DNA from 4 places in the Streptomyces sp. NPDC058274 genome. Region 4 is predicted to be linked to each of the others. Evidence: riboswitches for the same ligand, from Rfam matches in the RefSeq annotation. Region 4 holds a riboswitch; each other region holds the start of a gene.
What was found. Region 4 has a riboswitch for cyclic di-AMP ahead of ACFVYF_RS12665 (C40 family peptidase). Riboswitches for the same ligand answer to the same signal wherever they lie in the genome.
Positions count from the first base shown of each region.

Region 1: another riboswitch for cyclic di-AMP. It lies ahead of ACFVYF_RS11615 (transglycosylase family protein); the one in region 4 lies ahead of ACFVYF_RS12665 (C40 family peptidase).
Region 2: another riboswitch for cyclic di-AMP. It lies ahead of ACFVYF_RS27870 (NlpC/P60 family protein); the one in region 4 lies ahead of ACFVYF_RS12665 (C40 family peptidase).
Region 3: another riboswitch for cyclic di-AMP. It lies ahead of ACFVYF_RS32320 (M23 family metallopeptidase); the one in region 4 lies ahead of ACFVYF_RS12665 (C40 family peptidase).

Region 1 is NZ_JBHVXW010000004.1:391,863-399,454, forward strand. Features, by position in the region: gene ACFVYF_RS11600 (globin domain-containing protein) at 1-596, opposite strand, end outside; gene ACFVYF_RS11605 (cytochrome P450) at 882-2,198, shown strand; gene ACFVYF_RS11610 (transglycosylase family protein) at 2,853-3,860, shown strand; cyclic di-AMP (ydaO/yuaA leader) riboswitch at 4,077-4,242, shown strand; gene ACFVYF_RS11615 (transglycosylase family protein) at 4,247-4,924, shown strand; gene eno (phosphopyruvate hydratase) at 5,314-6,609, shown strand; gene ACFVYF_RS11625 (septum formation initiator family protein) at 6,731-7,207, shown strand; gene ACFVYF_RS11630 (DUF501 domain-containing protein) at 7,276-7,592, shown strand, end outside.
Region 2 is NZ_JBHVXW010000017.1:37,706-45,297, forward strand. Features, by position in the region: gene ACFVYF_RS27850 (hypothetical protein) at 1-220, shown strand, start outside; gene ACFVYF_RS27855 (NlpC/P60 family protein) at 323-1,399, opposite strand; gene ACFVYF_RS27860 (hypothetical protein) at 1,940-2,293, shown strand; gene ACFVYF_RS27865 (tellurite resistance/C4-dicarboxylate transporter family protein) at 2,464-3,450, opposite strand; gene ACFVYF_RS27870 (NlpC/P60 family protein) at 3,961-5,112, opposite strand; cyclic di-AMP (ydaO/yuaA leader) riboswitch at 5,120-5,292, opposite strand; gene pcrA (DNA helicase PcrA) at 5,864-7,592, shown strand, end outside.
Region 3 is NZ_JBHVXW010000022.1:123,454-131,045, reverse strand. Features, by position in the region: gene ACFVYF_RS32325 (GntR family transcriptional regulator) at 127-831, opposite strand; gene ACFVYF_RS32320 (M23 family metallopeptidase) at 1,056-1,820, opposite strand; cyclic di-AMP (ydaO/yuaA leader) riboswitch at 1,833-1,992, opposite strand; gene ACFVYF_RS32315 (M16 family metallopeptidase) at 2,228-3,616, opposite strand; gene ACFVYF_RS32310 (M16 family metallopeptidase) at 3,613-4,980, opposite strand; gene ACFVYF_RS32305 (DNA topoisomerase (ATP-hydrolyzing) subunit A) at 5,286-7,592, shown strand, end outside.
Region 4 is NZ_JBHVXW010000005.1:118,251-125,842, reverse strand. Features, by position in the region: gene ACFVYF_RS12675 (ATP-dependent Clp protease proteolytic subunit) at 117-752, shown strand; gene ACFVYF_RS12670 (hypothetical protein) at 760-1,068, shown strand; cyclic di-AMP (ydaO/yuaA leader) riboswitch at 1,407-1,607, shown strand; gene ACFVYF_RS12665 (C40 family peptidase) at 1,611-2,084, shown strand; gene ACFVYF_RS12660 (ATP-binding protein) at 2,382-2,837, opposite strand; gene ACFVYF_RS12655 (helix-turn-helix domain-containing protein) at 3,088-3,945, shown strand; gene ACFVYF_RS12650 (DUF397 domain-containing protein) at 3,955-4,179, shown strand; gene ACFVYF_RS12645 (8-amino-7-oxononanoate synthase) at 4,210-5,343, opposite strand; gene bioB (biotin synthase BioB) at 5,503-6,717, shown strand; gene ACFVYF_RS12635 (adenosylmethionine--8-amino-7-oxononanoate transaminase) at 6,710-7,592, shown strand, end outside.

The sequences.
Region 1 (7,592 bases), on a different contig from region 4:
CGGGGCGCGTTGCCCAGCGAGTACGGGCGCCAGATGCCAGGTAAGTGGGGCGAGTTGACGCTGGCGTACTGACCCGGGAAATAGCGGAGCGGACGGTCGGGCCGCAGGGTCAGCACGACCAGGTCGTCCCCGTGGCGCCGGCGGGCGACGACCTCGGCGTCCCACCAGGGCGGCTCCCCCTCGTTCTCGGCCTCCCACGCGCCCTGGAGCATCGCGTCCATGACGGTCGTGTAGGCCTCCGCCCAGGACTTCTCGACCTCGGTGTTCCAGGCCGAGCCCGCGACGGCGGCGAAGGCGGCGATCAGACTCGTCCCCACGGCCGCGTAGTGCTCCGGTTCGGCGAGATACTTCCGGTGGTCCCGTCCCAGATCTCCCAGGTAACCGGCCAGCGCCGGATCCCCGAGCCGCCTCACGACGTGCGTGAGCGCAGCGAACAGCCGGTCCCGCTGCCGTTCCATGTCCTCCGGGAAGTCCAGCGGGAAGAGCCCGCGGACGTCCGGGTTGTGCCGGAACAGATGCGCGTAGAAGTACTTGACCGCGAACTCGGCCCGTCTCTCGACGACCGCGAAGCTGGATCTGAGTATTTCGGGGTCCACGGGCGGAATGTAGGGAGTCATCGAGCCCTGGAGTCAAGTGCCAGGCGATTTCCGGACAGCCCGGGAGGAACCGCTCAACGGCCGGGATGCGATGGCCGGCGGACGCCACCGCGTCTGGCGGTCGCCTCGGTGGGCGGGCGGCCCGTGCGAGGAACCCGGACAACCCGCGCCGGGAGCTAGGACGGCCCGTGCGAGGACCCCGGACGGCCCGCGCCGGAAGCGCCCGTGCGAGGACCCCGGACGGCCCGCGCCGGAAGCCCGGACGACCCGGATACCGTCGGGGGCGTGACCGAGCACCCTGCCCAGCCCTCCGCCCAGCACCCTGCCCAGCCCTCCGCCCAGCCTTCCGCCCAAAATCCGGCTCCCGAGCTCTTCACCTGGGAGTTCGCCACCGACCCGTACCCGGCGTACGCCTGGTTGCGGGAGCACGCGCCCGTGCACCGGACGCGGCTGCCTAGCGGGGTGGAGGCCTGGCTGGTCACCCGCTACGCGGACGCCAAGCAGACCCTCGCCGACGGACGGCTCAGCAAGAATCCGGCTCACCACGACGAGCCGGCCCACGCCAAGGGCAAGACCGGCATTCCCGGCGAGCGCAAGGCCGAGCTGATGACCCATCTGCTCAATATCGACCCGCCGGACCACACCCGTCTGCGCCGGCTCGTGAGCAAGGCGTTCACGCCCCGGCGCGTGGCCGAGTTCGCGCCGAGGGTGCAGGCGCTCACCGACCAGCTCATCGACCAGTTCGCCGACAAGGGCTCCGCCGACCTCATTCACGAGTTCGCCTTTCCGCTGCCCATCTACGCCATCTGCGATCTGTTGGGCGTCCCGCAGGAGGACCAGGACGACTTCCGGGACTGGGCGGGGATGATGATCCGGCACGGGGGAGGACCGCGCGGCGGGGTCGCCCGGTCCGTGAAGAAGATGCGCGGATATCTCGCCGAGCTGATCCACCGCAAGCGAGAGGCGCTGCCCGACCGGACGGCGCCCGGCGAGGACCTCATCTCCGGTCTCATCCGCGCTTCGGACCAGGGTGAACACCTCACCGAGAACGAGGCCGCGGCCATGGCCTTCATCCTCCTGTTCGCCGGCTTCGAGACGACCGTCAACCTCATCGGGAACGGGACCTACGCCCTCCTCACCCACCCCGAACAGCGACAGCGGCTGCAGACCTCCCTCGCCGCCGGGGAGAGCGGCCTGCTGGAGACCGGCGTCGAGGAACTCCTCCGCTATGACGGGCCCGTCGAGCTCGCCACCTGGCGTTTCGCCACCGAGGCCGTGCGGATCGGCGGCCAGGACATCGCGGCCGGCGACCCCGTGCTCGTCGTGCTCGCGGCCGCCGACCGTGACCCCGAGCGCTTCGACCGGCCCGACACGCTCGACCTCTCCCGCCGGGACAACCAGCACCTCGGGTACGGGCACGGCATCCACTACTGCCTGGGCGCGCCCCTGGCCCGGCTGGAGGGCCAGAGCGCGCTCGCCACGCTCCTCACCCGGCTGCCCGACCTGCAACTCGCGGCGGACCCCGCCGATTTGCGCTGGCGCGGCGGTCTCATCATGCGCGGACTCCGCACGCTCCCGGTGCAGTTCACGCCCCGCGCCTAGGCGCGCGCCGCACCATCGAGCGCGCGCCGTGCTGAGGGGCGCGCGAGTCGCGCAGAGGGCGCGCGCTCGCCACTAGCCGCCCCGCGGCCCGCCCTGGGGCGCGCGCCCCCCACCAACGCACCCCTCACCAACACGCCCCCCACCAACACGCGCCCCTCACCAGCGCGCCCCCCACCAACACGCACCCCTCACCAACACGCCCCTCACCAACACGCACCCCTCACCAACACGCCCCCCACCCAGGCCCGCGCCCCACTCGCACGGCGCGCGAGCCTTTCCCCAGCGCCCCCACCACAAGCCGCCCGCCCCACCACAAGTCAACCCGCCCCCGCCACAAGCCGCCCGCCCCACCACAAGTCAACCCGCCCCCGCCACAAGCCGCCCGCCCTCAACGGCAACGCATGCCCCCCAACGGCAACGCACCTCCCCCCGACGGCAGCGCACCCCCCGATCCGCACCCCCGCCAACAGCCGGCTCACACGCAGGTGACAGACACACGGACCGATCGAAAGCTGACACACCGTCAAAGATGTGATCTTCACGTGATCTACGCTGCATCGACTTGTGACAAGCGTTCGAGTGCGGCTACGTTCACGCATCAGCGCGATGGATCTTTCGTCGCGCCCCTCACTGCTGTCACCGAAAGGCAACCGCATGCTCTCCGGGAACGGTCGTCACCGTCGCCCCCGTCAGGCTCCGGCCCTCCTCGTCGCGGCAGGAGTGACCGGGTCGGCCATCGCGATCCCCTTGCTCGGCGCCACCGGCGCGAGCGCGGCCGACGGCACCACGTGGGACCGGGTCGCGGAATGCGAGAGCGGCGGTACGTGGAGCGCGGACGACGGCAACGGGTACTACGGCGGGTTGCAGCTGACCCAGGAGAACTGGGAGAAGTACGGCGGTCTCGCGTACGCGCCGAGCGCCGACCAGGCCAGCCGCTCCCAGCAGATCGCCGTCGCCGAGAAGGTCCTCGACGGCGAGGGTCTGGCCGTCTGGCCCACCTGTGGGCCGCTCTCCGGGCTCAGCAAGGACTCCGGCTCGGTCGAGGTCGACACGGGGGTGGCGGGCGACTCCTCGTCGTCCGACGGGTCCGGGTCGACGGACTCGTCCGGCACGTCGGGTTCGCTCGACTCCTCGCCGGCCGATTCCTCCAGTTCCTCTCCGTCCGAGTCCCCCTCGCCCGATTCGTCCTCTTCTGGCGCTTCTTCGGATTCGGCTGAAAACTCGACGAAGTCCGACGCCTCCTCGGGTTCGAGCGGCAGCTCGGATGAGGCGAGCACGGACGCCGGTACGGCAAAGGGTGACGACTCAGACAAGTCCGGGCAGAGTGGCGACTCTTCGGAGGCGACCGACGCGACCGGGACCGGCGCGGCCGGCTCGGGGCGCCACCGCGGTGACAGCGCCGACGGCAGCGATGCGAACGGCTCGTCCGACGGGCGCGACGTGGGGGCGGCCGGGCGGCATGCCTCACGCGACTCCGGTGCGGCCCGTGACGCCGCCGACGGCTCCTACACCGTCCGCCCCGGCGACAGTCTCTGGACCATCGCCGACTCCCTTGACCTCCAGGGCGGATGGTCCGAGCTCTACGCCGACAACAAGAAGTCGGTCGGCGCCGACCCCGACCTCATCCTGCCCGGTCAGAGCCTTGAGCTCGGTAGTGACTAAGTAGCTGTCAGCTGGCGAATCGGGTACAAATCAGCGGCAGTTCACGTCATGATTCGACGTGTAATGTCCGGTTTGGCGAGATGAGACAAGGGTCTCAGAAGCCCTGATCGTCTTTGAAATTCCGTCGGTCGCGTGTCTACGGTCGTGACCGCTCGCCACAGCGGGCCCCGATGGTCGCAACGCCGAATCCTGCCAGCGGCCGTACGGGAACAGTCGTCGCTTCAAGCGCCGTAGGCAGGAGCGGGGGACCCAAGGTAAGTGCCGCACCGGACAGTTGACCGGGACGGCTTGGGGTTAAGCCGCGCACTGAAGAGTGCGCGGCCGGGCAACTCACTCGGCCCGAACCCGACAGCTCACCTCGCAGGCGTCGGTGAGGGGATCACTTCATGCTGCTTTCCAGCAAGGGCAAGCACCGTCGCCCGTCCAAGGCCACCCGTGTCGCCACGCTCGCCGGCGTCACCGGCGTCGCCATCGCCGCCCCCCTGATGGCGGCCGGCAACGCCTCCGCCGCCTCCACCTCCGAGTGGGACACCGTCGCCCAGTGCGAGTCCGGCGGCAACTGGTCCATCAACACCGGCAACGGCTACTACGGCGGTCTGCAGTTCTCGTCCTCCACCTGGGCCGCGTACGGCGGTACCTCGTACGCCTCCACCGCCGACCAGGCCTCCAAGTCCCAGCAGATCGCCGTCGGCGAGAAGGTCCTCGCCGCGCAGGGCAAGGGTGCCTGGCCGACCTGCGGCACCGGCCTGTCCGGCGCCTCCCCGTCGAACTCGGGCAGCTCGCAGAGCACGACCCCCTCGCAGCAGCAGAGCACCCAGTCGCAGGAGCAGCGCGCCTCCCGCTCGCAGGAGCGTCCCGCGGCCAAGAAGACCGTCGAGACCCCGACCGGCAAGAAGGTCAAGAAGGGCGACGGCGAGTACAAGGTCGTCAAGGGTGACACCCTCAGCTCGATCGCCGAGAAGAAGAACGTCAAGGGCGGCTGGCAGAAGGTGTTCAAGCTGAACAAGGACATCGTCGACGACGCCGACTTCATCTTCCCGGGCCAGCAGCTCCACCTGAGCTGACACCCCTGAGCCGAAACAGCCCCCCGGCCGGCCGGCGGACCGGTCGCGAGGCTGGGGAAGCTCGCAGCTGAACCACAGCGCCCTCACATCCGTGACCTCCATCGTGGAGGTCACGTGAGGGCCCCCCGTCCCCCACGGGCTGCCCCGCCCCGGTGCGTTCTCCCCCGTACGCACCGGGGCGGGGCTTTTTCGTGTCCGGGGGTCGCATTCTTGTAGGGGGCAGGTTTTTGTTCCGTTCGGAAACAATTTACTCTCGGTTCCGTCCATGGGTTGGTCGACCGGCTGGCCGATCGCCCCGAGCCGGTTAGGCTCATGTCGCGGAGCCGACCGCGGCTCCGTGCTTGGGGGGCCGAGCGGCCCCGCGTACCCGCGTCACATCCAAGAAGGAGATGCTCGTGCCGTCCATCGACGTCGTCGTAGCCCGGGAAATCCTCGACTCGCGAGGCAACCCCACCGTCGAGGTCGAGGTCGGCCTCGACGACGGCAGCACGGGTCGTGCCGCCGTCCCGTCCGGCGCCTCCACCGGAGCCTTCGAGGCCATCGAGCTGCGTGACGGTGACCCCAACCGCTACGGCGGCAAGGGTGTCGAGAAGGCCGTCCTCGCCGTCATCGAGCAGATCGGCCCGGAGCTCGTCGGTTACGACGCCACCGAGCAGCGGCTGATCGACCAGGCGATGTTCGACCTGGACGCCACCGACAACAAGGGCTCGCTCGGCGCCAACGCCATCCTCGGCGTCTCCCTCGCCGTCGCGCACGCCGCCTCCGAGGCCAGCGACCTGCCGCTCTTCCGCTACCTGGGCGGTCCGAACGCGCACCTGCTGCCCGTCCCGATGATGAACATCCTGAACGGCGGCTCGCACGCCGACTCGAACGTGGACATCCAGGAGTTCATGATCGCCCCGATCGGCGCGGAGTCCTTCTCCGAGGCGCTGCGCTGGGGCGCCGAGGTCTACCACACCCTCAAGAAGGTGCTGAAGACCAAGGGCCTGTCCACCGGCCTCGGCGACGAGGGCGGCTTCGCCCCGAACCTGGAGTCCAACCGCGCCGCCCTCGACCTCATCGTCGAGGCCATCAAGCAGGCCGGCTACATCCCCGGTGAGCAGATCGCGCTCGCGCTCGACGTCGCCGCGTCCGAGTTCTACAAGGACGGCAAGTACGAGTTCGAGGGCAAGTCCCGCTCGGCCGCCGAGATGACCGAGTACTACGAGGAGCTCGTCTCCGCGTACCCGCTCGTCTCCATCGAGGACCCGCTGTACGAGGACGACTGGGCGGGCTGGAAGGTCATCACCGACAAGCTGGGCGACAAGGTCCAGATCGTCGGCGACGACCTCTTCGTCACCAACCCGGAGCGCCTGGCCCGCGGCATCGAGGAGGGCTCCGCCAACGCCCTGCTCGTCAAGGTCAACCAGATCGGTTCGCTGACCGAGACGCTGGACGCCGTCGAGCTGGCCCAGCGCAACGGCTTCAAGTGCATGATGTCCCACCGCTCCGGCGAGACCGAGGACGTCACCATCGCCGACCTCGCGGTCGCCGTGAACTGCGGCCAGATCAAGACCGGCGCCCCGGCCCGCTCGGACCGCGTCGCCAAGTACAACCAGCTGCTGCGCATCGAGGAGATCCTCGACGACGCCGCGGTGTACGCCGGCCGTAGCGCCTTCCCGCGGTTTCGCTCCGCGAACCAGTAAGCACAGCAAGGGTTGAGCCTCAGCCGCGTAGGAAGCGTCGTACGTACGTCCCCGTACTCGGTCCCGTACCGTGTGCGGGGACGTACGCACGTGACGGGCTTGTTCCGGGGAGGCGGGATTCATGGCCGTGAAGGACCGGGACCGGTTCTCCACCGCGACCAGGCTGCGGGCGCTCGGTGAGCAGACCGCGGCCCGGGTCTACCGCTCGCAGACCAAGCGCCAGGCCCGCCGCTCCCGGCTCACCAGCCGGGCGGCGCTCCTGGCGCTCGTCCTCTGCTCCCTGATCGTGGCCCTGGCGTACCCGATAAGGCAGTACGTGTCCCAGCGCGCCGAGGTCGCCGACCTGGAGCGGCAGCAGGACCAGGCCAGGGAGCGGGTCGAGCAGCTGCGCGACCTCAAGGCACGCTGGCAGGACGACGCGTACGCCGAGCAGCAGATCCGGCTGCGGCTGCACTATGTGATGCCGGGCGAGACCGGCTACATCGTGATCGACCCGGACGCCGCGAAGCAGTCCCGCGCCGACCAGGGGGCGGCCGCCCGTCCCTGGTACGCCAACGTCTGGGACGGTGTGGACAAGTCCGACCGCGCCGCCCGGTGAGCGGGCCGGCGCCCCGGCCGCTCACCCGCTCCGACCACTGAACTGACTAGAGAGACAAAAGCACAGGCATGGAAACCCCTCCGCCGCACACCCCGCGCACCGAGCCGACCGACGCGGACGTCGAGGCCTTCAAGCAGCAGCTCGGCCGGCCGCCGCGCGGACTGCGTGCGATCGTGCACCGCTGCCCCTGCGGTCAGCCCGACGTGGTGGAGACGGCCCCCCGGCTCCCCGACGGCACGCCGTTCCCGACGACGTACTACCTGACGTGTCCGCGCGCCGCGTCGGCGATCGGCACCCTCGAGGCGAACGGCGTCATGAAGGAGATGACGGACCGGCTGGCGACCGACCCCGAGCTGGCCGCGGCCTATCGTGCCGCCCACGAGGA
Region 2 (7,592 bases), on a different contig from region 4:
GCCCGACCCGGAGGTACGCCTCACGCCACGCGCACGTCTGCTCATGGAGTGCACCGAATGCCGCGTGCCTGGCCGCCCGGAGGCCCTGCCCGGTGGTCTCTGCCGAGCGTGCCGTGGCGGCATCACGGTCGAAGCGCCGACGACCGCACTTCCCCGGACGGCCGTACGCGTCCGAGCCGCGCAGGTGCGCGGGGCGATCCGCATGCCACTGCGCACGTGAGCCACTTCCGTGCACCGGCCCACAGCACTTCCGCGCTCCGGCCCACAGCACGGTCGACTGGATGCGGCCGCTGGTTGAGCCTCCCCAGGGCCTGAACTGCCCTCACCCCACCCGCGCAGCCCCCGCGAACGGCATCTGATCGATGGGTGCCAGGCGTACCGGAGCCGATGGGTTCGGGGCGTGGATCATCTGGCCGTTGCCCACGTAGATGCCGACGTGGCTGATCCCGGAGTAGAAGAAGACCAGGTCCCCGGGGCGGAGTTCGGAGCGGGAGACGCGGCGGCCCGCGTTGATCTGGGCGTACGTCGTGCGCGGCAGCGAGATGCCCGCGGCGCGGTACGCGGCCAGGGCGAGCCCCGAGCAGTCGAAGGCGTCGGGGCCGGTGGCGCCCCACACATACGGGCTGCCGAGCTTCTGGTAGGCGTACGAGACCGCCGCGGCCGCACGGGAGTTGGGCGCCGTCGCCGAGCCGGCGCCGGACGGGAGCGCGCCCATGTCGCGCGCCGACGAACGTGACGCGTGACCAGCGGCCGTACCCGCCCCGCCGTCCCCCGCGAGCTGTGCACGCTGTTCGTCCGTGAGCCGGGACAGGAGCCGGCGCGCCTCGCCCAGCTTCCCGGTGATCGTCTTCTTGTGCCGCTTGAGCTCCGCCTGGCGGGACTTCAACGCGGCGAGTTCGACGTGGGCGGCTCCGCGCAACTGCTCGATCTCCCGCAGCTGCTTGCGTACCCGCCCCACGGCCGAGGCCTGCCGGCTGCCGGCGCGCTCCGCGAACGCGGCGCCGTCCAGATACTGCTCGGGGTCGTCGGAGAGCGCGAGTTGCACGGCGGGGTCGAGGCCGCCGCTGCGGTACTGCGCTGTGGCGATCGAACCCAGCGCGTCCCGTGCCGTGTTGAGCCGGTCCGTCTTGCGCGCCGCCTCGTCGCGCAGTGTGTCCAGCCGCTGCTCGGCCTTCCCGGCCTTCTCCTTGGCGCCGTTGTACTTCTCGGTGGCGACCTCCGCGTCCTCGTACAGCTGGTCCACCTTGGCCTTGACCTGCGCCGGAGAGAGCTGGGGCTCGGCGTGCCCCGTGCCCTCGAAACCGGTTGCCGTCGCCGCGCCTGCCAGGGCGATGGTGACGGCGGTGCGTGCAGTGTTGCCGCCGAGCGAGCGCTGTCTGGGCTTGCGGTGCGCTGCCACGAGGGCCCACATCCTTCCAAGAGACTTACGTTCCGTACGACCCAAGAGACTTTCGTTCCGTACGACCGCCGGAGCGAGGTCGTCCGGCTACGCGTCCGGCGGCGTCCCGCACAGGGGGAGCGGGCCGCCGCCGGATTCCTTCCTGGCGGTGGTGGCCGACGGCCGCCCCTGGCCCGGGCGGTGGTGGGAAGCCGGTCACCTGGGGGAGGACGCTAAACCTGAGAGTGATGGGTCGGTAACGCTATGTACGGAAGTGGCGCGAGTGAGTCGACGGGTGTCCGTATGTGACCGTGATCCCGGCCGGCCGCCGCCGACTTGACGCGTGGCGCTGACCGAAACGGCGGTTTCCGGACAGCCGGGCGGGTGCGGGTGCTATGGGCCGGGAGACCGGTGCTGTGGGTCGAGGGAGGCGCCCGCCCGGGGGTGGTCGACCCCGAGGAGGGTCTATGCCAACTGAGGTCCGGTGAAAAGCCGAGTGCCGGGTGTCAACCCAGGGCCGGTGAAAGGCGGCTCCGGGCACCCCGGTTAGGCTCCGGCTCCATGGACGTACTCATCCATCTCTTCGTCGGCCTGCACATCATCGGGATCGCCTCCCTCCTCGGCGGGTTTCTCACCCAGATGAAGGCGATGGGCCGGGGCACGGCCCGGTTCGTCCCCGCGATGCTGCATGGCGCGCTCACCATGCTGGTGACGGGGTTCGTGCTGGTCGGCCTGAACCAGGCCGACGACAACTCGCTCAACAACATCAAGCTCGGCGTGAAGCTGGCCCTGCTGATCGTGATCCTGGGGCTCGTCTATGTGAAGCGGGACGAGGAGAAGGTCGAGAAGGGCGCGTTCGGGCTGGTGGGCCTGCTGACCACGGCGAACATCTTCATCGCGGTCCTCTGGACCTGAGGCCGGTGCTCTGGACTTGAGGCCGGTGCTCTGGACTTGAGGCCGGTGCTCTGGACTTGAGGCCGGTGCTCTGGACTTGAGGTCGTTGCTCTGGACCTGAGATCGTCCGGCATGTGAGAGCGCGCGGCTTCGGCAGCCGGAACGGCGGCATGTGAGAACGCGCGGCTCCGTCAGCCGGAACGGCCCGCGCGGGCCGAGTGGACGGCCTGCGCCGCGACCGCCAGCCAGGCCGCCACCGCGATCCACAGCAGCACCTGTCCGGGCCCGCGCAGCCACGGCACCTCCACGGCGGCCGACACGGACAGCGTCGCCACCGCCGTCATCCCCATCGGGAAGACGCTCGCCCAGCGCCGTACGTCGTAACGGGGGCGCGGCCACCGCAGTTCCGCCACCGCCAGGACGCAGTACCAGGCCAGATCGAGCACGAGCAGCGCGACGGTCACGGTCCGCAGGACGCTGTTGTCGCCCTCGCTCCACAGGAACGGGCCACCATGGCCCGACAAAGACAGGCCCGCCTGCCCCGCGGTGACGAGCTTCGAGCCGGCCAGCGCCGAGATCGCCAGTGCCCCGCCCGCCACCCAGTGGTCCCCGGCGCCGTGGGCGACCTGCCGGGGATCGAAGTGCCACAGCCCGGCCGCGTAGAACACGAGCCCCAGCCAGAACAGCACGAGCGCCGCATGAGAGAGCCACGCGCTCCCCACCGCCACCGCGAGCGCCGCCGCGAGTACGGCGAGCCCCTGCGTGGCAACACAACCGAGGAACACGGCTCCGGGCATACGAGGTCCCCAGTGCCGTACGACCAGGACGAGCAGCCCCGGCCAGAGCACGGCAGCCAGCGCGAGCAGCGCCTCGGCGACGCCCTGCCACCCGAGCGCCGAGAAACGCGCCCCCAGCACCGTGGTCGCCGCGACCGCGGTCAGCGCGGCCGGCGTCCCCGCCTCCGCCAGCCACCGCTCCCGTTCCCGTACGAGCCGTGCCACGAAGTCCCCGGCCAGCGCCAGCCAGGCCGCGCAGGCCAGGACCAGCGCGATCCGGGACAGGGTCTCGTAACCGGTCAGGTGCAGCCCGATCGAGAGGATGCCGGTCGCCATCACGGCGGCACCGGCGGCGGGCGGGCGCTGCGCCCACCAGGTGAGGAGGGGGGAGGCGCCTGGCATGCGGCCGATGCTAGGGAGCTGCGCGTCTCTCGCACGCGGGGCGCGCAGGGCGCGAGCGCGCGGAGCGCGAAAACCGCCCGCACGCCCGCCTTGCCCACCCGCGCCCGCGTGCCCACCCGCGCCCGCGTGCCCACGCGCGCCTGCACGCCTCGCGCACGCCCGCGCGCCTGAACGGCTCACGCACGCCCGCGCGCCTGCCTGCCCACGCGCGCCCCGCATGCCCATGCCGGGCGCTGCCGCCGCGCGCGCCCGCACGCTTTGCGCACGCCCGCCCGTACGCCGGCGTGCACGATTCCCCGCGCGCCCGGACGACTGGTCCCGCGCCGCCCTCTCGTCTCGTGCGCCCCCGGTTGCGTATGCCATGAGGCACACGCCCGGCGCGCAGGCCGCCCAAGCCGGCGCGCACAGTCAGAAACGCGCCCCCGGAGGCGTCACAGCATCGCGCTTCACAACGTCACGCGTCACAACGTCACGCGTCACAACGTCACGACCTCGCCACGCCTTACGGCGTCACGCCGGCCGTACCACGCTGTGGATCGGCATCGTGTCGCCCGCGTAGTAGATCGACTCCTCGCGGACGTACGCGCCGGGCTTCGGGGCGTGGATCATCATGCCGTTGCCGATGTAGAGGCCGACGTGGCTGAGGTCGTCGTAGAAGAAGACGAGGTCGCCGGGCTTGATGTCGGAGACGGGGACCGTGGTGCCCGCCTTGACCTGGTCCCAGGTGGTACGGGGGAGGGTGACGCCGGCGGCCTTCCAGGCGGCGAGGGTGAGGCCGGAGCAGTCGTACGAGCCCGGGCCGGTCGCGCCCCAGACGTACGGCTTGCCGACCTGGGCGCGGGCGAAGGCGATGGCCTTGGCGGTCTTCGTCGCGTAGGCGGCGTCGGTGGAGGTGCCGGGGCCGGCCGAGCCGCTGCCCTGCTGGGGTGCCTCCTGCCGGCGCTGCTTCTGTTCGGCGGCCTGCTTGCGGGCCAGCTCCTCGGCCTTGCGCTTGGCCTCCGCCCGCTGCTTCTCCTCGATCGCCGCGAGCCGCGCCTTCTCCGCGGCGGTCAGCTTCGACAGCAGCTCTCGGGCGTCGGAGAGCTTCTGCTGGACCTGGGCCTTGGTCGACTTCAGCGTCGTCTGCGACGTGGACAGTGCCTGGAGGCTCTCGGAGGCCTCCTGGCGCTTCTTCGTCGTCGCGGCCTGCTCGGTGGCGTAATCGTCGACGGCCTGCTTCTGGCGGCTGGTCAGCCGGCTCATCAGCTGGGTCTGGTCGAAGTAGTCCTGCGGGTTGTCGGCCAGCAGGAGACTCGCGGTGTCGGGGGCGGCGGCCCCGGTGCGGTACTGGGCCGCGGCGAACGTGCCCAGCTCGTCCCGCGCGGAGTTGAGCTTCTCCGTGCGCTGGGCCACGTCGTCGAGGAGGGTGTCGACGCGCTTGCGCTGCTTGGAGGTCTTCTCCTTGGCCCCGTTGTACTTCTCGGTGGCGGCCTCGGCCTGGTGGTAGAGGTCGTTGACCTTCTTCTCGACCTCTTCCAGGCTGGGCTTGGGGTCGGCCGACGGCGCGGCGTTCGCCGTCTGCGAGAGCAGAGCCACGGAGGTGAGGGCCGCCGTGGCGAGGCCGGGGGTCCGTATGCCCGCTATGCCCGTACCCGTAGGACGCCATTTGCGATGCGACGCCAAGAGAGGCGACTCCTTCCATCATCCGCTTACCGAGTTAGCTGTCGGGTTCGGGCGGACGGTTCGGAAGGGTTGCCCTACGGTCCTGGCCCGACAAGGCGGTTGGACCGATTCACCCCGGGATCGATTGGGTCCCCGGCTCCGGCTGCCGCGGGGGCGCACCGGACTCAGCGGAGGCCGCGCCGGCCCGGCGATGTTCGCCGGTGAGGGTCGGGCGGCCTGACCGGCACGTTAGCCAACTCGTGTGACTTCTGTGAAGGTTGATGGGCGATATGCCCGATACATTTTCGTGACCTTCGCCATGGTCGCCGACCCACTCGGTCAATCCGGAGGGGTCTAGGGCGAGTTGTCCGGGGTGAGGGATTCCCCCGCCGTCGTTCGCCGCTAGTCGTTCGCCGCTCGTCGTTCGTCGTTCGCAGCCCGCAGCCCGCAGCCCGCAGCCCGCAGCCCGCAGCCCGCAGCCCGCAGCCCGCAGCCCGCAGCCCGCAGCCCGCAGCCCGCAGCCCGCAGCCCGCCGCCCGCCGCCGACGGGTGACGCACCGCCGCCCGCCGCCGGGTAACCGACCGCCGTCCGGCCTCGTACGGGCGGCCGTCCGAGGCCGCTCACTGTGCAGAGTCAGTACGTTACGGATGGCGAGGGGGGCGGGGGAGGCTTCGGAAGAGGCCGGCCGCCGGCCCGCCCCGCTTCGGGAAACCGGCCGGATTTCCGGGGTGGCCGCGGGGTGTCAGTGGGTCGGCCTAGACTCGGAGAGCGATGAGCAGCCTCTTTGACGACAGCTTCCTGGCGGACCTCAAGCCCTCCGCGGCCCACGAGGAAGAGCCCCCGCCGCCGCCCGAGGACGGGACGGCCGAGCCGCTTCCGGACGACCTGTTCGGCGGCCGTTTCGACGTGCCGCCGAGCCGATCGGGATCCCGCTCGGGCGAAGCCGGGAGCGGGGGAGGGTATTACCGCGACGGCGCCCCACGCCCCGTGGTCGACCCGGCCACGCTCCTGGACGGGCTGAACGAGAACCAGCGCGCGGCCGTGGTGCACGCCGGCTCCCCGCTGCTCATCGTGGCCGGCGCCGGCTCCGGCAAGACGCGCGTGCTCACGCACCGGATCGCGTATCTGCTGGGCGAGCGCCATGTCCACCCCGGCCAGATCCTCGCGATCACGTTCACGAACAAGGCCGCGGGCGAGATGAAGGAGCGCGTCGAGCACCTCGTCGGTCCGCGGGCGAACGCGATGTGGGTGATGACCTTCCACAGCGCCTGCGTCCGCATCCTGCGGCGGGAGAGCAAGAAGCTCGGCTTCACCTCCTCCTTCTCGATCTACGACGCGGCCGATTCCAAGCGCCTCATGGCCCTGGTCTGCCGCGATCTGGACCTCGACCCCAAGCGCTTCCCGCCGAAGTCCTTCAGCGCCAAGATCTCGAACCTGAAGAACGAGCTGATCGACGAGGAGGACTTCGCGGCGCAGGCCACGGACGGCTTCGAGAAGACGCTCGCCCAGGCGTACGCGATGTACCAGTCCCGGCTGCGCGAGGCGAACGCCCTGGACTTCGACGACCTGATCATGACGACGGTCAATCTGCTCCGCGCCTTCCCGGACGTCGCCGAGCACTACCGCCGCCGCTTCCGCCACGTCCTGGTCGACGAGTACCAGGACACCAACCACGCGCAGTACGCGCTGGTCCGCGAGCTCGTCGGCCCCTCCGGCGGCGACCGCCCCGAGGACGTGCCGCCCGGCGAGGGAGACCTCGGGCCCGCCGAGCTGTGCGTGGTGGGTGACGCCGACCAGTCGATCTACGCCTTCCGCGGCGCGACCATCCGCAACATCCTCCAGTTCGAGGAGGACTACCCGGACGCGACGACGATCCTCCTGGAGCAGAACTACCGCTCCACGCAGACGATCCTCAGCGCCGCGAACGCGGTCATCGAGCGCAACGAGAGCCGCCGCCCCAAGAACCTGTGGACCAACGCGGGCGCGGGCGCGCGGATCACCGGCTATGTCGCCGACACGGAGCACGACGAGGCGCAGTTCGTCGCCGAGGAAATAGACCGTCTCACCGACGCGGGCGACGCCAAGGCCGGCGACGTCGCGGTCTTCTACCGTACGAACGCCCAGTCCCGTGTCTTCGAAGAGATCTTCATCCGCGTCGGCCTGCCCTACAAGGTCGTCGGCGGCGTCCGCTTCTACGAGCGCAAGGAGGTCCGGGACGTCCTCGCGTATCTGCGCGTGCTGTCGAACCCGGAGGACACGGTCCCGCTGCGCCGCATCCTGAACGTGCCCAAGCGCGGCATCGGCGACCGCGCCGAGGCCATGATCGACGCGCTCTCGCAGCGCGAGAAGATCAGCTTCCCGCAGGCGCTGCGCCGCGTCGACGAGGCGTACGGGATGGCGTCCCGCTCGACGAACGCCGTGAAGCGGTTCAACACTCTGATGGAGGACCTGCGGACGATCGTGGAGTCGGGCGCCGGCCCGGCCACGGTCCTGGAGGCGG
Region 3 (7,592 bases), on a different contig from region 4:
AGAGATTGTCCCGAACGCCATCGAAGGGCCCGTCCGGTATTCCGGTCGAGCCCTTCGGCCTTTTCATTCTGCGGGCAGCAAAAATAATCCCCCGCGAATTACCCCTATTTGTATACGGCCTTTTTGTTAATGCCGCAGGCCCGTCATGTTTACGGGATGTTGCGAAGTCCTCACACGGTCCGGGCGGTCGCCGGCCTCCCCGCGCCCGGGGAAACGAAGCCGGTGCGCCGCGCTCGCCCGCTCGGTGTGCAGCGCGGTGATCGCCCGTGCCCGCTCGCTGTCGCCCCGCGCGACGGCGTCCACGATCCCGCCGTGCTCCGCCCAGGACTCCGCCGGGTTGGCGGGCGCCTCCACCGCGTACATCCAGGCGATCTTGTGCCGCAGCTGGGCGAGGGTGGACGTCAGCGCGGGGCTGCCGGACGCCTGCGCGAGCGTTTCGTGGAACCAGCCCCCCAGGGAGCGCAGATCATCGCTGTGGCCCCTCCTGGCCCGCTCCTGGCCCAGTCTGACCAGGCCCCGCAACACCTTGAGGTGCGCTTCCGTGCGGCGCTGCGCGGCCCGGGCGGCGCCCAGCGGCTCGAGGAGCATCCGCATCTCCAGCAGGTCCGCGGCCTCCTGCTCGGTCGGCTCCGCGACGCACGCGCCCGCGTGCCGCCGGGTGACGACGAAGCCCTCGGCCTCCAGGGTGCGCAGCGCCTCGCGCACGGGGACGCGGGAGACGCCGTAGCGCCGCGCGAGCAGTTCTTCGGTGAGTCGGCCGCCCCGCTCGTAGACACCCGCGACGATGTCGTCACGGATCGCCGTGCATACCGAGTGCGCCGGAATGCGCATGAGCGGACCTCCGCCTTAATCCTCGCGAAACGCCGTCGATTGGCGCATGTTCAGTGACTCTATTGCAGAGAGACGGAATTTCCGATGGCGGACCGGAATCCATGGATATTTTTTGGACAGAGGACCGTTCGAAACGGCGAAGGCCCCGGCTCTATGAGCCGGGGCCTTCGAAGTCCATACGCGGTTGACCGGGCGCACGCGTGCGTGCGCCCCGCGGGCCTGTGTCAGACGTTCACGCCGTGCGAGCGGAGGTAGGCGACGGGGTCCATGTCCGAGCCGTACTCGGCCGTCGTGCGGGCCTCGAAGTGGAGGTGGGGCCCGGTGGTGTTGCCGGTCGAGCCGGAGAGGGCTATCTGCTGGCCCGGGGTGACCGTCTGCCCCACGGAGACACCGATGGACGACAGGTGGCCGTACATGGTGTACGTACCGTCATGCATCTTGATGACGATCTGGTTGCCGTACGCGCCGCCCCAGCCGGCCGTCACGACGGTGCCGGAGCCCACGGCGTGGACGGCGGTGCCGGATGCGGCGTGGAAGTCCACACCGGTGTGGCTGCCGGAGGACCAGAGGCTGCCGCCGGTCTTGTAGCCCGTGGAGACGTACGAGCCGGTGATGGGCGAGACGAAGGTGTTGAGGCGCTTGCGCTCGGCGGCACGGGCGGCACGGGCCTTGGCCTCTCGCTCCTTCTCGGCCTTCTCCGCGGCGCGCTTGCGGGCGGCCTCCTCGGCCTTCTTCAGGGCGGCGGCCTGGTCGGCGGCCTGCTGCTGGGCGGCGGCCTGCGCGTCGATCTGGTCGGCGACCGAGTCGCCGATGGTGATGGCCTGGGTCAGCCCGGTCTGTTCTACGGAAGTGTCCGCGGCGAGTGCCGGAGCGGCCAGGGTTCCGATGACACCGGTGGTGGTGAGCACAGCGACGCCAGCGGCATTCTTGGTCGTGCGGGTGAGCCGGCTCGGACGACGGTGCTTCCCGGTGGCACGGGTGAACGCCATGAAGGGGCTGGTCCTTTCCTTCCTTCTCGCCTACCGGGTTAGCTGACGGGTTCGGAGCAGGAAGGTCTCCTACGGGACCCTTCCAGGAAGGGCGCCCGATTCACCCCAGGGACTTCGATGGGTCCCCGGCTCCCCTGGCTCGCGCCGTACGGGGACTCGGCGATGACTGTCCGGTGCCGCGGGCGCGGCGCACTGCCTGACGAACAGCCGGACTGACGCTAAACGGGACATCTTTCAATCGACAAACGGAACACGGCTTTTGTAGTGCACGCCACAGGGCAGACGCATGATCACCCCATCAATACGGACATATTGAGGGCGCGTCCGGGTACGTCGGATCCGAAGTGCGGACAAAGAGGGGCCCAGGCGACTCTTCAGTCACCTGGGCCCCACCGGGAGTTGTCGCTCTACTCCGCGGTCACGACGCTCACTTCACCGATCCCGAGGGCGCGGACGGGCTCCGCGATCTGTGCCGCGTCACCGACGAGAACGGTCACCAGCCGGTCCACCGGGAAGGCACTCACGGCGGCAGCGGTGGCCTCCACCGTGCCCGTGGCGGCGAGCTGCTGGTACAGCGTCGACTGGTAGTCGTCCGGCAGGTGCTGCTCGACCTGGTCCGCGAGCGTGCTCGCCACGGCCGCGGCCGTCTCGAACTTGAGGGGCGCGACACCCACCAGGTTCTGCACGGCGACATCGCGCTCGGCGTCCGTCAGGCCCTCCGCCGCGAGGGTGCGCAGCACCTTCCAGAGGTCGTCCAGCGCCGGGCCGGTGTTGGGCGTGTCCACGGAGCCGCTGATGGCGAGCATCGCGGCGCCCGTGCCGTCGGGAGCGGACCGCAGCACCTGGCCGAACGCCCGCACGCCGTAGGTGTATCCCTTCTCCTCGCGCAGGACGCGGTCCAGGCGCGAGGTGAGGGTGCCGCCGAGGCAGTACGTGCCGAGCACCTGGGCGGGCCACACGCGGTCGTGCCGGTCGGCTCCGACGCGGCCGATGAGCAGCTGCGTCTGGACGGCACCGGGCCGGTCGACGATGATCACGCGGCCCCGGTCGTCGGCGGTCACCGGCGGCACCGGGCGCGGTTCGGCGGTCGAGCCGGTCCAGGCGCCGAGTGTGTCGGCGAGCAGCGCGTCGAGATCGACCCCCGTGAGGTCGCCGACGACCACGGCGGTGGCCGTGGCAGGGCGAACGTGCTTCTCGTAGAAGGCGCGTACGGCCGCCGAGTCGATGGCCTGCACGGTCTCCTCGGTGCCCTGGCGCGGGCGCGACATGCGGGAGGTGACCGGGAACAGCTCCTTGGAGAGTTCCTTGGCGGCGCGGCGGGCCGGGTTGGCGGTCTCGTGCGGGATCTCGTCCAGCCGGTTGCGGACCAGGCGCTCGATCTCGCTGTCGTCGAACGCCGGTGCCCTCAGGGCGTCGGCGAGCAGCCCGAGGGCCTTCGGCAGGCGCGACACGGGGACTTCGAGGGAGAGGCGCACCCCGGGGTGGTCGGCGTGCGAGTCGAGGGTGGCGCCGCAGCGCTCCAGCTCGGCGGCGAACTCCTCGGCGGAGTGCTTGTCGGTGCCCTCGGAGAAGGCCCGGGCCATGATCGTGCCCACACCGTCGAGTCCGGCCGGCTCGGCCTCCAGGGGCGCGTCGACGAGTACCTCGACGGCGACGACCTGCTGACCGGGGCGGTGGCAGCGCAGCACCGTCAGGCCGTTGTCGAGCGCGCCGCGACCGGGGGCCGGGAACGCCCACGGCCTGGCCTCGCCGGCCTGGGGCTGCGGGTGGAACTCCATGCTCGCGAGCTCGGTCACTTCGCCGACTCCTCGTCCTCGTCGGTGGCTTCGGCGGCCGCTGCGGCTTCCGCCTCTTCGGCGGAAACCGGCTCGTACACGAGCACCGCGCGGTTGTCGGGGCGCAGCCGGGCCTTGGCGATCTCCTGCACCTCTTCGGGGGTGATGGCGAGCACGCGCTGTACGGCGGTCAGGGCGAGCTGGGGGTCACCGAACAGGACGGCGTACCGGCACAGTTCGTCGGCGCGGCCCGCGACCGTGCCCAGCCGGTCCAGCCACTCGCGCTCCAACTGGGCCTGGGCGCGCTCCATCTCCTCGGCCGTGGGGCCCTCCGCGGCGAACCGGGCGAGCTCCTCGTCGACCGCGGCCTCGATGACCGGGACCTCCACGTCACCGGACGTCTTCACGTCGAGCCACCCCAGAGAGGGCGCCCCGGCGAGCCGCAGCAGGCCGAACCCGGCCGCGACGGCCGTACGGTCGCGGCGTACGAGCCGGTTGTAGAGGCGGGACGACTCGCCGCCGCCGATCACCGTCAGCGCGAGGTCCGCCGCGTCGCACGCGCGCGTGCCGTCCTCCGGAAGGCGGTAGGCGGCCATCAGCGCACGCGCCGGGACCTCCTCCTCGAGGACCTCGCGCAGCTGCTCGCCGATGACCTCCGGCAGGGAGCCGTCGCGGGGCGCGGGCTTGCCGTCGTGCCCGGCGATGGAGCCGAAGTACTTCTCGATCCAGACGAGGGTCTGCTCCGGGTCGATGTCCCCGACGACCGACAGGACCGCGTTGTTGGGCGCGTAGTAGGTGCGGAAGAACGCGCGGGCGTCCTCCAGGGTGGCCGCGTCCAGATCCGCCATCGACCCGATCGGGGTGTGGTGGTAGGGGTGGCCCTCCGGGTAGGCGAGGGCGGTCAGCTTCTCGAAGGCCGTGCCGTAGGGGACGTTGTCGTAGCGCTGCCTGCGCTCGTTCTTGACGACGTCCCGCTGGTTCTCCATCGACTCCTCGTCGAGCGCGGTGAGGAGCGAGCCCATGCGGTCGGCCTCCAGCCAGAGCGCGAGCTCCAGCTGGTGCGTGGGCATGGTCTCGAAGTAGTTCGTGCGCTCGAAGCTGGTCGTCCCGTTCAGCGAGCCGCCGGCGCCCTGGACCAGCTCGAAGTGGCCGTTGCCCTTCACCTGGCCCGAACCCTGGAACATCAGGTGCTCGAAGAGGTGAGCGAGCCCCGTACGCCCCTTGACCTCGTGGCGCGAGCCGACGTCGTACCAGAGGCACACCGCCGCGACCGGGGTCAGGTGGTCCTCGGAGAGCACCACGCGCAGGCCGTTGGCCAGGCGGTGCTCGGTCGCTGTCAGGCCTCCGGAGCCTGCCTCAGCTGTGGCCGTGTGACCCATGGGCATGTACGTCCCTTCGATCGCGGAAACTGCAGAATTCCTGCCGGTCCTGCCACTGTATGCAAGCGTGCAGACGGCTGGCGAAGTTCCCGCACCTCGTACGCCGAGAGCGAGACCTCCGTAAGCCGGGAACAGGACGCCCGAAAGGGCCGTAGGGCGACGGGAACCGGGGCTGCGGACGCGCCGTGACGACGTGCGCACGAGCCGGCCCGGAGCGTGAACGGACGGGTCGTGGTCCGCGTTGTCAGTGGAGCGGTCCACAATGGTGCGCGTCAGATCCCGTTCATGTTGGTGAAGGAGCCGCAGCAGCGATGGCCCGCCGCAGCACGAAGACCCCGCCGCCCGACGACTTCGAGGAGAGGATCCTCGACATCGACGTCGTCGACGAGATGCAGGGCTCCTTCCTCGAGTACGCGTACTCGGTCATCTACTCCCGGGCCCTGCCGGACGCCCGTGACGGCCTCAAGCCCGTGCACCGCCGCATCGTCTACCAGATGAACGAGATGGGCCTGCGCCCCGACCGCGGCTATGTGAAGTGCGCCCGCGTCGTCGGCGAGGTCATGGGCAAGCTCCACCCGCACGGAGACGCGTCGATCTACGACGCCCTGGTGCGCCTGGCCCAGCCCTTCTCGATGCGGCTGCCCCTGGTCGACGGCCACGGCAACTTCGGCTCGCTGGGCAACGACGACCCGCCCGCCGCCATGCGGTACACCGAGTGCCGGATGGCCGACGCGACCTCCCTGATGACGGAGTCGATCGAAGAGAACACGGTCGACTTCTCGCCGAACTACGACGGCCAGGAGCAGGAGCCGGGCGTCCTGCCCGCCGCATACCCGAACCTCCTGGTCAACGGCTCGTCCGGCATCGCCGTCGGCATGGCCACGAACATGCCGCCGCACAACCTCGGCGAGATCATCGCGGCCGCCCGCCACCTGATCCGCCACCCGGGCGCCGACCTGGACACGCTGATGAAGTACGTCCCCGGCCCCGACCTGCCCACCGGCGGCCGCATCGTCGGCCTCTCCGGGATCCGGGACGCGTACGAGTCGGGCCGCGGCACCTTCAAGATCCGCGCCACGGTGTCAGTGGACAACGTGTCGGCGCGCCGCAAGGGCCTGATCGTCACCGAACTGCCCTTCGCCGTCGGCCCGGAGAAGGTGATCGCGAAGATCAAGGACCTGGTCGGCGCGAAGAAGCTGCAGGGCATCGCCGACGTCAAGGACCTCACCGACCGTGCGCACGGCCTGCGCCTGGTCATCGAGATCAAGAACGGCTTCGTGCCGGAAGCGGTCCTGGAGCAGCTCTACAAGCTGACGCCGATGGAGGAGTCCTTCGGTATCAACAACGTGGCTCTGGTGGACGGTCAGCCGCTCACCCTCGGCCTCAAGGAGCTGCTGGAGGTCTATCTCGACCACCGCTTCGAGGTCGTGCGCCGCCGCAGCGAGTTCCGCCGCGGCAAGAAGCGCGACCGGCTGCATCTCGTCGAGGGCCTCCTGGTCGCCCTCATCGACATCGACGAGGTCATCCGGCTGATCCGGTCCAGCGAGAACTCCGCGCAGGCCAAGGAGCGCCTGATCGAGCGCTTCTCGCTCAGCGACGTGCAGACGCAGTACATCCTGGACACGCCGCTGCGCCGGCTGACCAAGTTCGACCGCATCGAGCTGGAGTCGGAGCGCGACCGGCTGAACGGCGAGATCGACGAGCTGACCGGCATCCTCGACTCGGACGCCGAGCTGCGCAAGCTGGTCTCCGGCGAACTGGCCGCGGTGGCCAAGAAGTTCGGCACCGACCGGCGCACGGTGCTCCTGCAGTCCGCCGGCGCCCCCGCCGCGACCGTTCCGCTCCAGGTCGCGGACGACCCGTGCCGGGTCCTGCTGTCCTCGACGGGTCTGCTCGCCCGTACGGCGAACGGCGACCCCTTCGGAGAGGACGCGGACGACCGGCGCGCCAAGCACGACGTGATCATCTCCTCGGTGCCGGCCACGGCCCGCGGCGAGATCGGCGCGGTCATCTCCTCCGGCCGCCTGTTGCGGCTGAACGTGATCGACCTCCCGCAGCTGCCGGAGACGGCCTCGGTGCCGAACCTCTCCGGGGGTGCGCCGATCTCGGAGTTCCTGTCCTCCCTGGAGGCGGGCGAGACGGTGATCTGTCTGACGACGCTCGACGAGTCCTCGCCGGGCCTCGCGATCGGCACGGAGCAGGGCGTCGTCAAGCGGGTGGTCCCCGACTATCCCTCCAACAAGGAGGAGCTCGAGGTCATCTCGCTGAAGGACGGCGACCGCATCGTCGGCGCCGTCGAGCTGCGGACCGGCGAGGAGGACCTGGTCTTCATCACCGACGACGCGCAACTGCTGCGCTACCAGGCTTCGCAGGTCCGCCCGCAGGGCCGCCCCGCCGGCGGCATGGCGGGCATCAAGCTCACCGACGGTGCCAAGGTGATCTCGTTCACCGCGGTCGACCCGGCGGTCGACGCCGTCGTGTTCACGGTGGCGGGCTCGCGCGGCACCCTGGACGACTCGGTCCAGACGACCGCCAAGCTGACCCCCTTCGACCAGTATCCGCGCAAGGGCCGCGCCACGGGTGGCGTGCGCTGCCAGCGGTTCCTGAAGGGCGAGGAC
Region 4 (7,592 bases):
CGTCGAGCACCCCACCCGGCCGTGATTTCGCTGTCAGCGAGGACCCCACGGACGACGAGCGTACGTCCTGTACATTTTTTACAGACGTCGATCAGTCGATCAAGGAGGCGTGCGCCATGGACAGCCCGTCCGCCCGCTATGTCCTGCCCGAGTTCACCGAACGCACCGCGGTGGGACACCGGACGCTGGATCCGTACTCGAAGCTGCTCGACGAGCGGATCGTGTTCCTCGGGACACCGATCGACGACACGTCGGCGAACGACGTGATGGCCCAGTTCATGCACCTCGAATATCTGGCCCCGGACCGGGACATCTCGCTGTACATCAACTCCCCCGGCGGCTCGTTCAGTGCGATGACGGCGATCTACGACACGATGCAGTTCGTCACCTGCGACGTCGAGACGGTCTGCCTCGGCCAGGCGGCGTCGGCCGCGGCCGTGGTGCTGGCCGGGGGCACACCGGGCAAACGCTCCGCACTGCCGGGTGCGCGCGTCCTCCTCCACCAGCCCTCGATCCCCGAACCGATCCACGGTCAGGCGAGTGATCTGGCCATCCAGGCCGAGGAGTTGGTGCGCACCCGCACAATGCTGGAGGAGATGCTCGCGCGGCACACGGGGCAGAGCCCCGAGCGGGTCGCCGCGGACATCGAGCGGGACAGGATTCTGGACGCGCCGGCGGCGGTGGCGTACGGACTGGTGGACCGCATCATCGCGAGCCGCAAGGTCTCGCGCACCGCGCCCGGCGAGAGGTGAACTGCCGATGCTCCCACCCGAATTGCCCCCGCTGCCCGCACTGACGCGCGCCGAGGCCGAGTTGATCGACCGTTACCTCGACGTGGTCGACCTGCTCGGCCGGATCAACCCCGCCCGCCCCGGGGACACCTATCGCGGACTGCGGGCCGCCCAGGCGCTGGTGAGCAAGGCGACGGCGCTGCGCGACGCGCTCACGCTGATGCACCAGCGCGGCGAGAGCGAGGTGCACGCGCCGACGCTGGCGCGCGCACTGCGCGTTCTGGACGGCGAGCGCCGGGCGGCTCGCGTCACCGTGCCGCCCGACGCGCAGATCTGACGCGCCCACACCCTCGCCGGCCAAGTGCGAGCGCCCGGCGAGGTGTCCGGACCAGGACACAAACGCACCAAACGGTGTACCCCCCAATGGCGTAGACAGGCCCCCCTTCGAGGGCCCTCACGACTTGCGCAACGCGCGTACAGTCCGGGCGGAATGAGGCATTCCGCCGCAGGTGCGGGGCTGGTCGGCACCCCCAACCCCCGTTCGAAACAGGGGGTGTCCACCCGAACGGGTGAGTGGTGAGTAACCCCACAAATCCCCGGTTCCGTTCGGTTTTTCAGACATCCATGGGTGAAGATCCCTTCCGACGACAAGACCCCGCCAAAGCGGCGGGGCGATCCGGGCGGACGCCGAGTCCTGCCGCCGCCCGGATGACCGGTCGACAGGAGTGGATCGGCAGGAGTGGAGGACCCAAGCACGACGGGTCGCCGGAACAGTCGTTCCGAGCAGCCCTTGGGGTGAAGCCGCAGCAGCGGCCGGGCAACTTCGCCAGCCCGAATCCGACAGGTCATCCTTCACAGGCGGCTGACGAAGGGTTGCGCATGACTGCGCTCAATCGTGTCCCGTCGCTGTGGACCAGGGCCGGTACGGCCTCGGCTCTCACCATCGCCGCCGTGGGCGGCAGCCTCGTGGTTCCGGGCGTCGCATCCGACGCCGCAGCGGCCACACCTGCGACGAAGGCACTCCAGATCGCGGCCTCCAAGAAGGGCTCCCCGTACAAGTACGGAGCCACGGGACCGCGTCGCTTCGACTGCTCCGGGCTCACGCTCTACTCGTACAAGAAGGCGGGCAAGAAGCTGCCTCGTACGGCCGCGGCGCAGTACAACAAGAGCCACCACGTCTCGGCCTCGCACCGCAAGGCCGGAGACCTCGTGTTCTTCCACTCGGGCCGGAACGTCTACCACGTCGGCATCTACGCCGGGAAGGGACGGATCTGGCACTCCCCGAAGACCGGAGAGGTCGTGAAGCTCCAGAAGATCTGGACGAAGAGCGTCTGGTACGGCCGGGTCGGCTGATCCGCCTCCGGGGGGTGACGGCCCGTGCCGTCACCCCCCGGAGGGCCGACGACGCCTCGCGGCGACCCCGCCCTTGAGCTCGGGCCGGACAGCGCCCACAGAGCGCGCAGCAGCCCCTGAGCGCGCCGGCCGCGCCTTCACCGGTCATGCAAGGGACGTCACGTCACCCATACGGGCGTACGGACGTGTCGTTGCGGTCCTGGTGTCCGGCGATCCAGGTGCTTCCGGCCCCGTGGCGCCGCAGCGCACCCGTACGGGACGCACACGCTCGCGGACCCTCGTAGCACGGCCGCCGCGTCAAGGCTCCTGCTGGCCCGCCGTCACCGGCTCTGCGGGGAGCGACCACGGCAGTTGGATCGCGACCGTCTTGCCGCCCTCCCGGGTGGGCCGGACAGTCAGCTTGCCTCCGTACTCGGCGGTCAGCCAGCGGATGATGACCATGCCCCGCCCGTTGTCCTGCTGGACGGCCGCGGGCAGGCGTTTCGGGAAGCGCGGATGGCTGTCGGTGACGCCGATGCGCAGATGCTCGTCACGGTCGAGACAGAGGTCCACCGTGAAGGTGGGCGACTGCCCGAACGTGTGCTGGACGGCGTTGGTGGCGAGTTCGGACACGATCAGGCGCACGGTGTCGGCGATGTCCGTGTCGCCCGGCAGGCCCCACTCGGCCAGCACGGTGGCGACGTATTTTCGGGCCGCGGAGACCGAGGCGGGATCGCTCGGCAGAGTGACGGATGCTTCCTGGTGATCTGCCATGGCGACGTCGTCCCTTTCCCACGGGACCGGAGTCCGACACGGAGCGGATGGTTCGAGTACGGTCCCGGACTTGGTGCTTCGCGCCAGATTGCCATCACTGCGGGGGTCACGGGTGGCGATCCACGGAGATATGCATATATCTGTCGCTCGAAGCGGTGAACTCTCCGACGACCGACCGTATTTGGGCGGGCCCCCTGCTCATCCTCTACCGTCGCCGTGACAGCCGCGTGCCGGGCGGAAGGAGACGGCCATGCAACACGGTCCAGCGGTGCGGCGCCGCAAGCTCGGCGCCGAGCTGCGCGGCCTGCGCGCCGCGGCGGGCCTCACCAGTGGCGAGGCGGCCCGCCTGGTCGGCTGGCACCAGTCCAAGGTGAGCCGTATCGAGACCGGCATCAGCGGAGTGAAGCCGGCCGACGTCTGTCTGCTGCTCGACGCGTACCGCGTGGTGGACCCCGAACTGCGCGAGTTACTCGTCGGGTTGGCAGGCTCCGAGGGAAACGGCCGCCATCACTGGTGGCACGCCTACCGCGGTGTACTGCCGCCCACGTACCGCGACTTCATCAGTCTGGAGTCGCAGGCCAGCGGAATGCGCACGCTGGAGACCTCCGTGGTGCCGGGGCTGTTGCAGACGCGTGAGTACGCCCGTGCGGTGACCCGGGCCGCCGTCGACGGCCTGGAGGAGCGCAAGTTGGACGCGCTGGTCGAAGTACGGCTGGCCCGGCAGGACGTGCTGCGTTCGAATCCGCCGCTGGAGCTGACCGCCGTGCTCGACGAGGCGGTGCTGCGCCGGACGGTCGGCGGCCCGGAGGTGATGGAACGGCAGCTGGCGCGGCTGCTGGCGGCGGCGCACCTTCCTCACGTGCGGCTTCAGGTGCTGCCGTTCGCCGCCGGAGCCCATATCGGCATCAGCGGGCCTTTCGTTATCTTCTCATTTCCGAACACAACTGATCTGGACGTAGTTGTTCTTGACCACATGACGAGTAGCCTCTACCTCGAACGGAAAGAAGACCTCCAGGCCTACAGCGAGGCCTTCAACGCCCTTCAGTTCCACGCCCTTTCGCCCAAGGACTCGTTGGACTACATCGCCGCGATACGTGACGGCGCGTAAGGAGGCACCATGTCCGCAATGCCTCGGTACGTAGCTTCCAGTACTTCTCTGCACGGCGTGCGCTGGCTGCGCAGCAGCCGCAGCACCGGAATGAACAACTGTGTCGAGACCGCGCGACCAGGACCGGGCCCGTGGGCCGGGCTGGTCGCCGTCCGTGACTCGAAGAACGAGGCGGGACCCGCCCTGCTCTTCGCCCCTGCCGCCTGGGAGGGTTTCATCGCCGCGCTGAGCTGACCCCCGAGCTGTTCGACCCGTTCACGTCATTCACCTCGTACGGCTGATCACGCGTACGGCGTGGTCGATCTGCCCGTCGGTGAGATCCGCGCGGGCGGTCAGCCGCAGCCGGGAGATGCCGTCGGGCACGGAGGGCGGCCGGAAGCAGCCGACGGCGATTCCCGCCGTACGGCAGTCGGCCGCCCACCGCACGGCCCGCTCGGGGGACGGCGCCCGCACGGAGACGACCGCGGCGTCCGGTCGTACCGCCTCCAGGCCCTCGGCCGTCAGACGGGTGTGCAGGGCCGTCGCCACCTCCCTGGCCCGTGTCGCGCGCTCCGGCTCACGGCGCAGCAGGCGCAGCGCCGCGAGGGCAGCGCCCGCCGCTGCCGGGGCGAGACCGGTGTCGAAGATGAACGTCCGGGCCGCGTTGACCAGGTGGTCGATGACCGGCGCGGGACCCAGGACCGCACCGCCCTGGCTGCCGAGCGACTTGGAGAGCGTGACCGTCACAACGGTGTCGGGGTCGCCCGCGAGACCCGCCGCCTGCGCGGCACCCCGTCCGCCGTCGCCGAGCACCCCGAGTCCGTGCGCGTCGTCGACGACGAGTCCCGCGCCGTACTCCCGGCAGGCAGCGGCGAGCCCGGCGAGCGGCGCCGCGTCCCCGTCCACCGAGAAGACCGTGTCGGACACGGCGATCGCGGTCCCCTGGTGGGTGCCCAGCGCCTTGCGTACGGCGTCCGGATCGGCGTGCGCCACGACCTGCGTCGTCCCGCGGGCCAGCCGGCAGCCGTCGATCAGCGACGCGTGGTTGCCCGCGTCGGAGACGACCAGGGAGCCGTGCGGCGCGAGCGCGGTGACCGCGGCGAGGTTGGCGGCGTATCCGGAGGAGAAGACCAGCGCGGACTCGAAGCCGCAGAAACCGGCGAGCTCGCGTTCGAGTTCGCCGTGCAGCTCCGTGGTGCCGGTGACGAGCCGTGAGCCGGTGGCGCCGCCTCCCCAGCGGTGCGCGGCCTCCGCGGCTGCCCCGGTGATCTCGGGGTGCCGCGCGAGACCGAGGTAGTCGTTGCTCGCGAGATCCAGCAGCGGGGAGTCGGCGGGGCGCGGGCGCAGCGTGCGGACCAGGCCGGTCCGGCGCCGCTGGTGCGCCTGCTCGTCGATCCACGAGAACGGCGATCCGGCCATGCTGGCGCCTCCGGGCCCTGGTGTCGTTTTGTAGGCAGTGCACAGACCCTAGCCGTCCTGCCGGGCACCCAGGATGTGGCAATACCCACACGTCGAACCGTCTCTGTTGTGCAAACTCTCCTTGGCCCGGAGCCGCCGGATAGGCCAGGATCGTGCCTCATGGACCTGCTGAACACGCTGGTGGAGAAGGGGCTTCGGCGCGAACTGCCGAGCCGGGACGAAGCGCTGGCCGTGCTGGCCACGTCCGACGACGAGCTGCTCGACGTGGTGGCCGCGGCGGGCAGGCTGCGCCGGCACTGGTTCGGCCGACGGGTGAAACTCAACTATCTGGTGAACCTCAAGTCGGGCCTGTGCCCCGAGGACTGCTCGTACTGTTCGCAGCGCCTGGGGTCGAAGGCCGAGATCCTGAAGTACACCTGGCTGAAGCCCGACGAGGCCTCGCAGGCCGCGGCGGCGGGGCTGGCCGGGGGCGCCAAGCGGGTCTGTCTCGTGGCCAGCGGGCGCGGTCCGACGGACCGGGACGTCGACCGGGTCTCGGACACCATCAAGGCGATCAAGGACCAGAACGAGGCCGTCGAGGTGTGTGCCTGCCTCGGCCTGCTCTCCGACGGCCAGGCCGAGCGGCTGCGCGAGGCGGGCGCGGACGCGTACAACCACAACCTGAACACGTCCGAGGGGACGTACGGGGACATCACGACCACGCACACGTACGCCGACCGGGTGGACACGGTCCAGAAGGCGCACGCGGCCGGCCTGTCCGCCTGCTCCGGTCTGATCGCGGGCATGGGCGAGAGCGACGAGGACCTGGTCGACGTCGTCTACGCGCTGCGCGCCCTCGACCCCGACTCCGTCCCGGTGAACTTCCTGATCCCGTTCGAGGGCACTCCGCTCGCCAAGGAGTGGAATCTGACGCCTCAGCGGTGTCTGCGGATCCTGGCGATGGTCCGGTTCGTCTGCCCGGACGCCGAGGTCCGGATCGCGGGCGGCCGTGAGGTCCATCTGCGCAGCATGCAGCCGCTGGCGCTGCACCTGGCCAACTCGATCTTCCTCGGCGACTACCTCACGAGTGAGGGGCAGGCCGGCAAGGCGGACCTGGACATGATCGCGGACGCCGGGTTCGAGGTGGAGGGAGCGGGCGAGGTGACGCTTCCGGAGCACCGGGTCCCGGCGGGCGCCGGCCGCGGCTCGCACGCGAGCGCGGGATGCGGGTCCGGCGAAGGCGCCGGATGCGGGTCGCACGAGGGGGCGGGCTGCTCCCACGAGGACGGCGGGGTCTGCGGGTCCACCGCCGCGCCGCAGGTGAACGAGGCGCGTACGGATCTCGTCGCCGTACGCCGTCGCGGCGCCGGGACGGAACTCGCGCCCAATGCCTGACCTGTCCGTGCGCGAGCTGCTCGACCTCGACCGGCGCCATGTGTGGCACCCGTACGGTCCGATGCCGGGCCGGCAGGAGCCGCTCGTCGTGGAGTCGGCGAGCGGGGTGCGGCTGCGGATGGGCGACGGCTCGGGCGAGTTGATCGACGGCATGTCGTCGTGGTGGTCGGCGATCCACGGCTACAACCACCCGGTACTCAATGACGCGGTGCGCTCCCAGCTGGAGCGCATGAGCCACGTCATGTTCGGCGGGCTCACCCATGAACCCGCCGTACGGCTCGCGAAGCGCCTTGTCGACATCTCGCCCGAGGGCCTGGAGCATGTCTTCCTCGCCGACTCCGGGTCGGTGTCGGTCGAGGTCGCCGTCAAGATGTGTCTGCAGCACTGGCGTTCGCTGGGCCGTCCGGGCAAGCAGCGGCTGCTGACCTGGCGCGGCGGCTACCACGGGGACACCTGGCAGCCGATGTCCGTGTGCGATCCCGAGGGCGGGATGCACGGGCTGTGGCAGGGCGTGCTCCAGCGGCAGGTGTTCGCGGGGCCGCCGCCGGCCGAGTACGAGGAGTCGTACGCCGACGAGCTGCGCGAGCTGATCGAGCGGCACGCCGACGAACTGGCCGCGGTGATCGTGGAGCCCGTGGTGCAGGGGGCGGGCGGGATGCGGTTCCACTCCCCCGCGTATCTGCGCGTGCTGCGCGAGGCGTGTGACGCGCACGACGTGCTGCTCGTCTTCGACGAGATCGCGAGCGGGTTCGGGCGTACGGGCGCGCTGTTCGCGGCGGAGCACGCGGGCGTCACGCCGGACGTGATGTGTGTGGGCAAGGCGCTGACCGGCGGCTATCTGACGCTGGCGGCGACCCTGTGCACCTCGCGGGTCG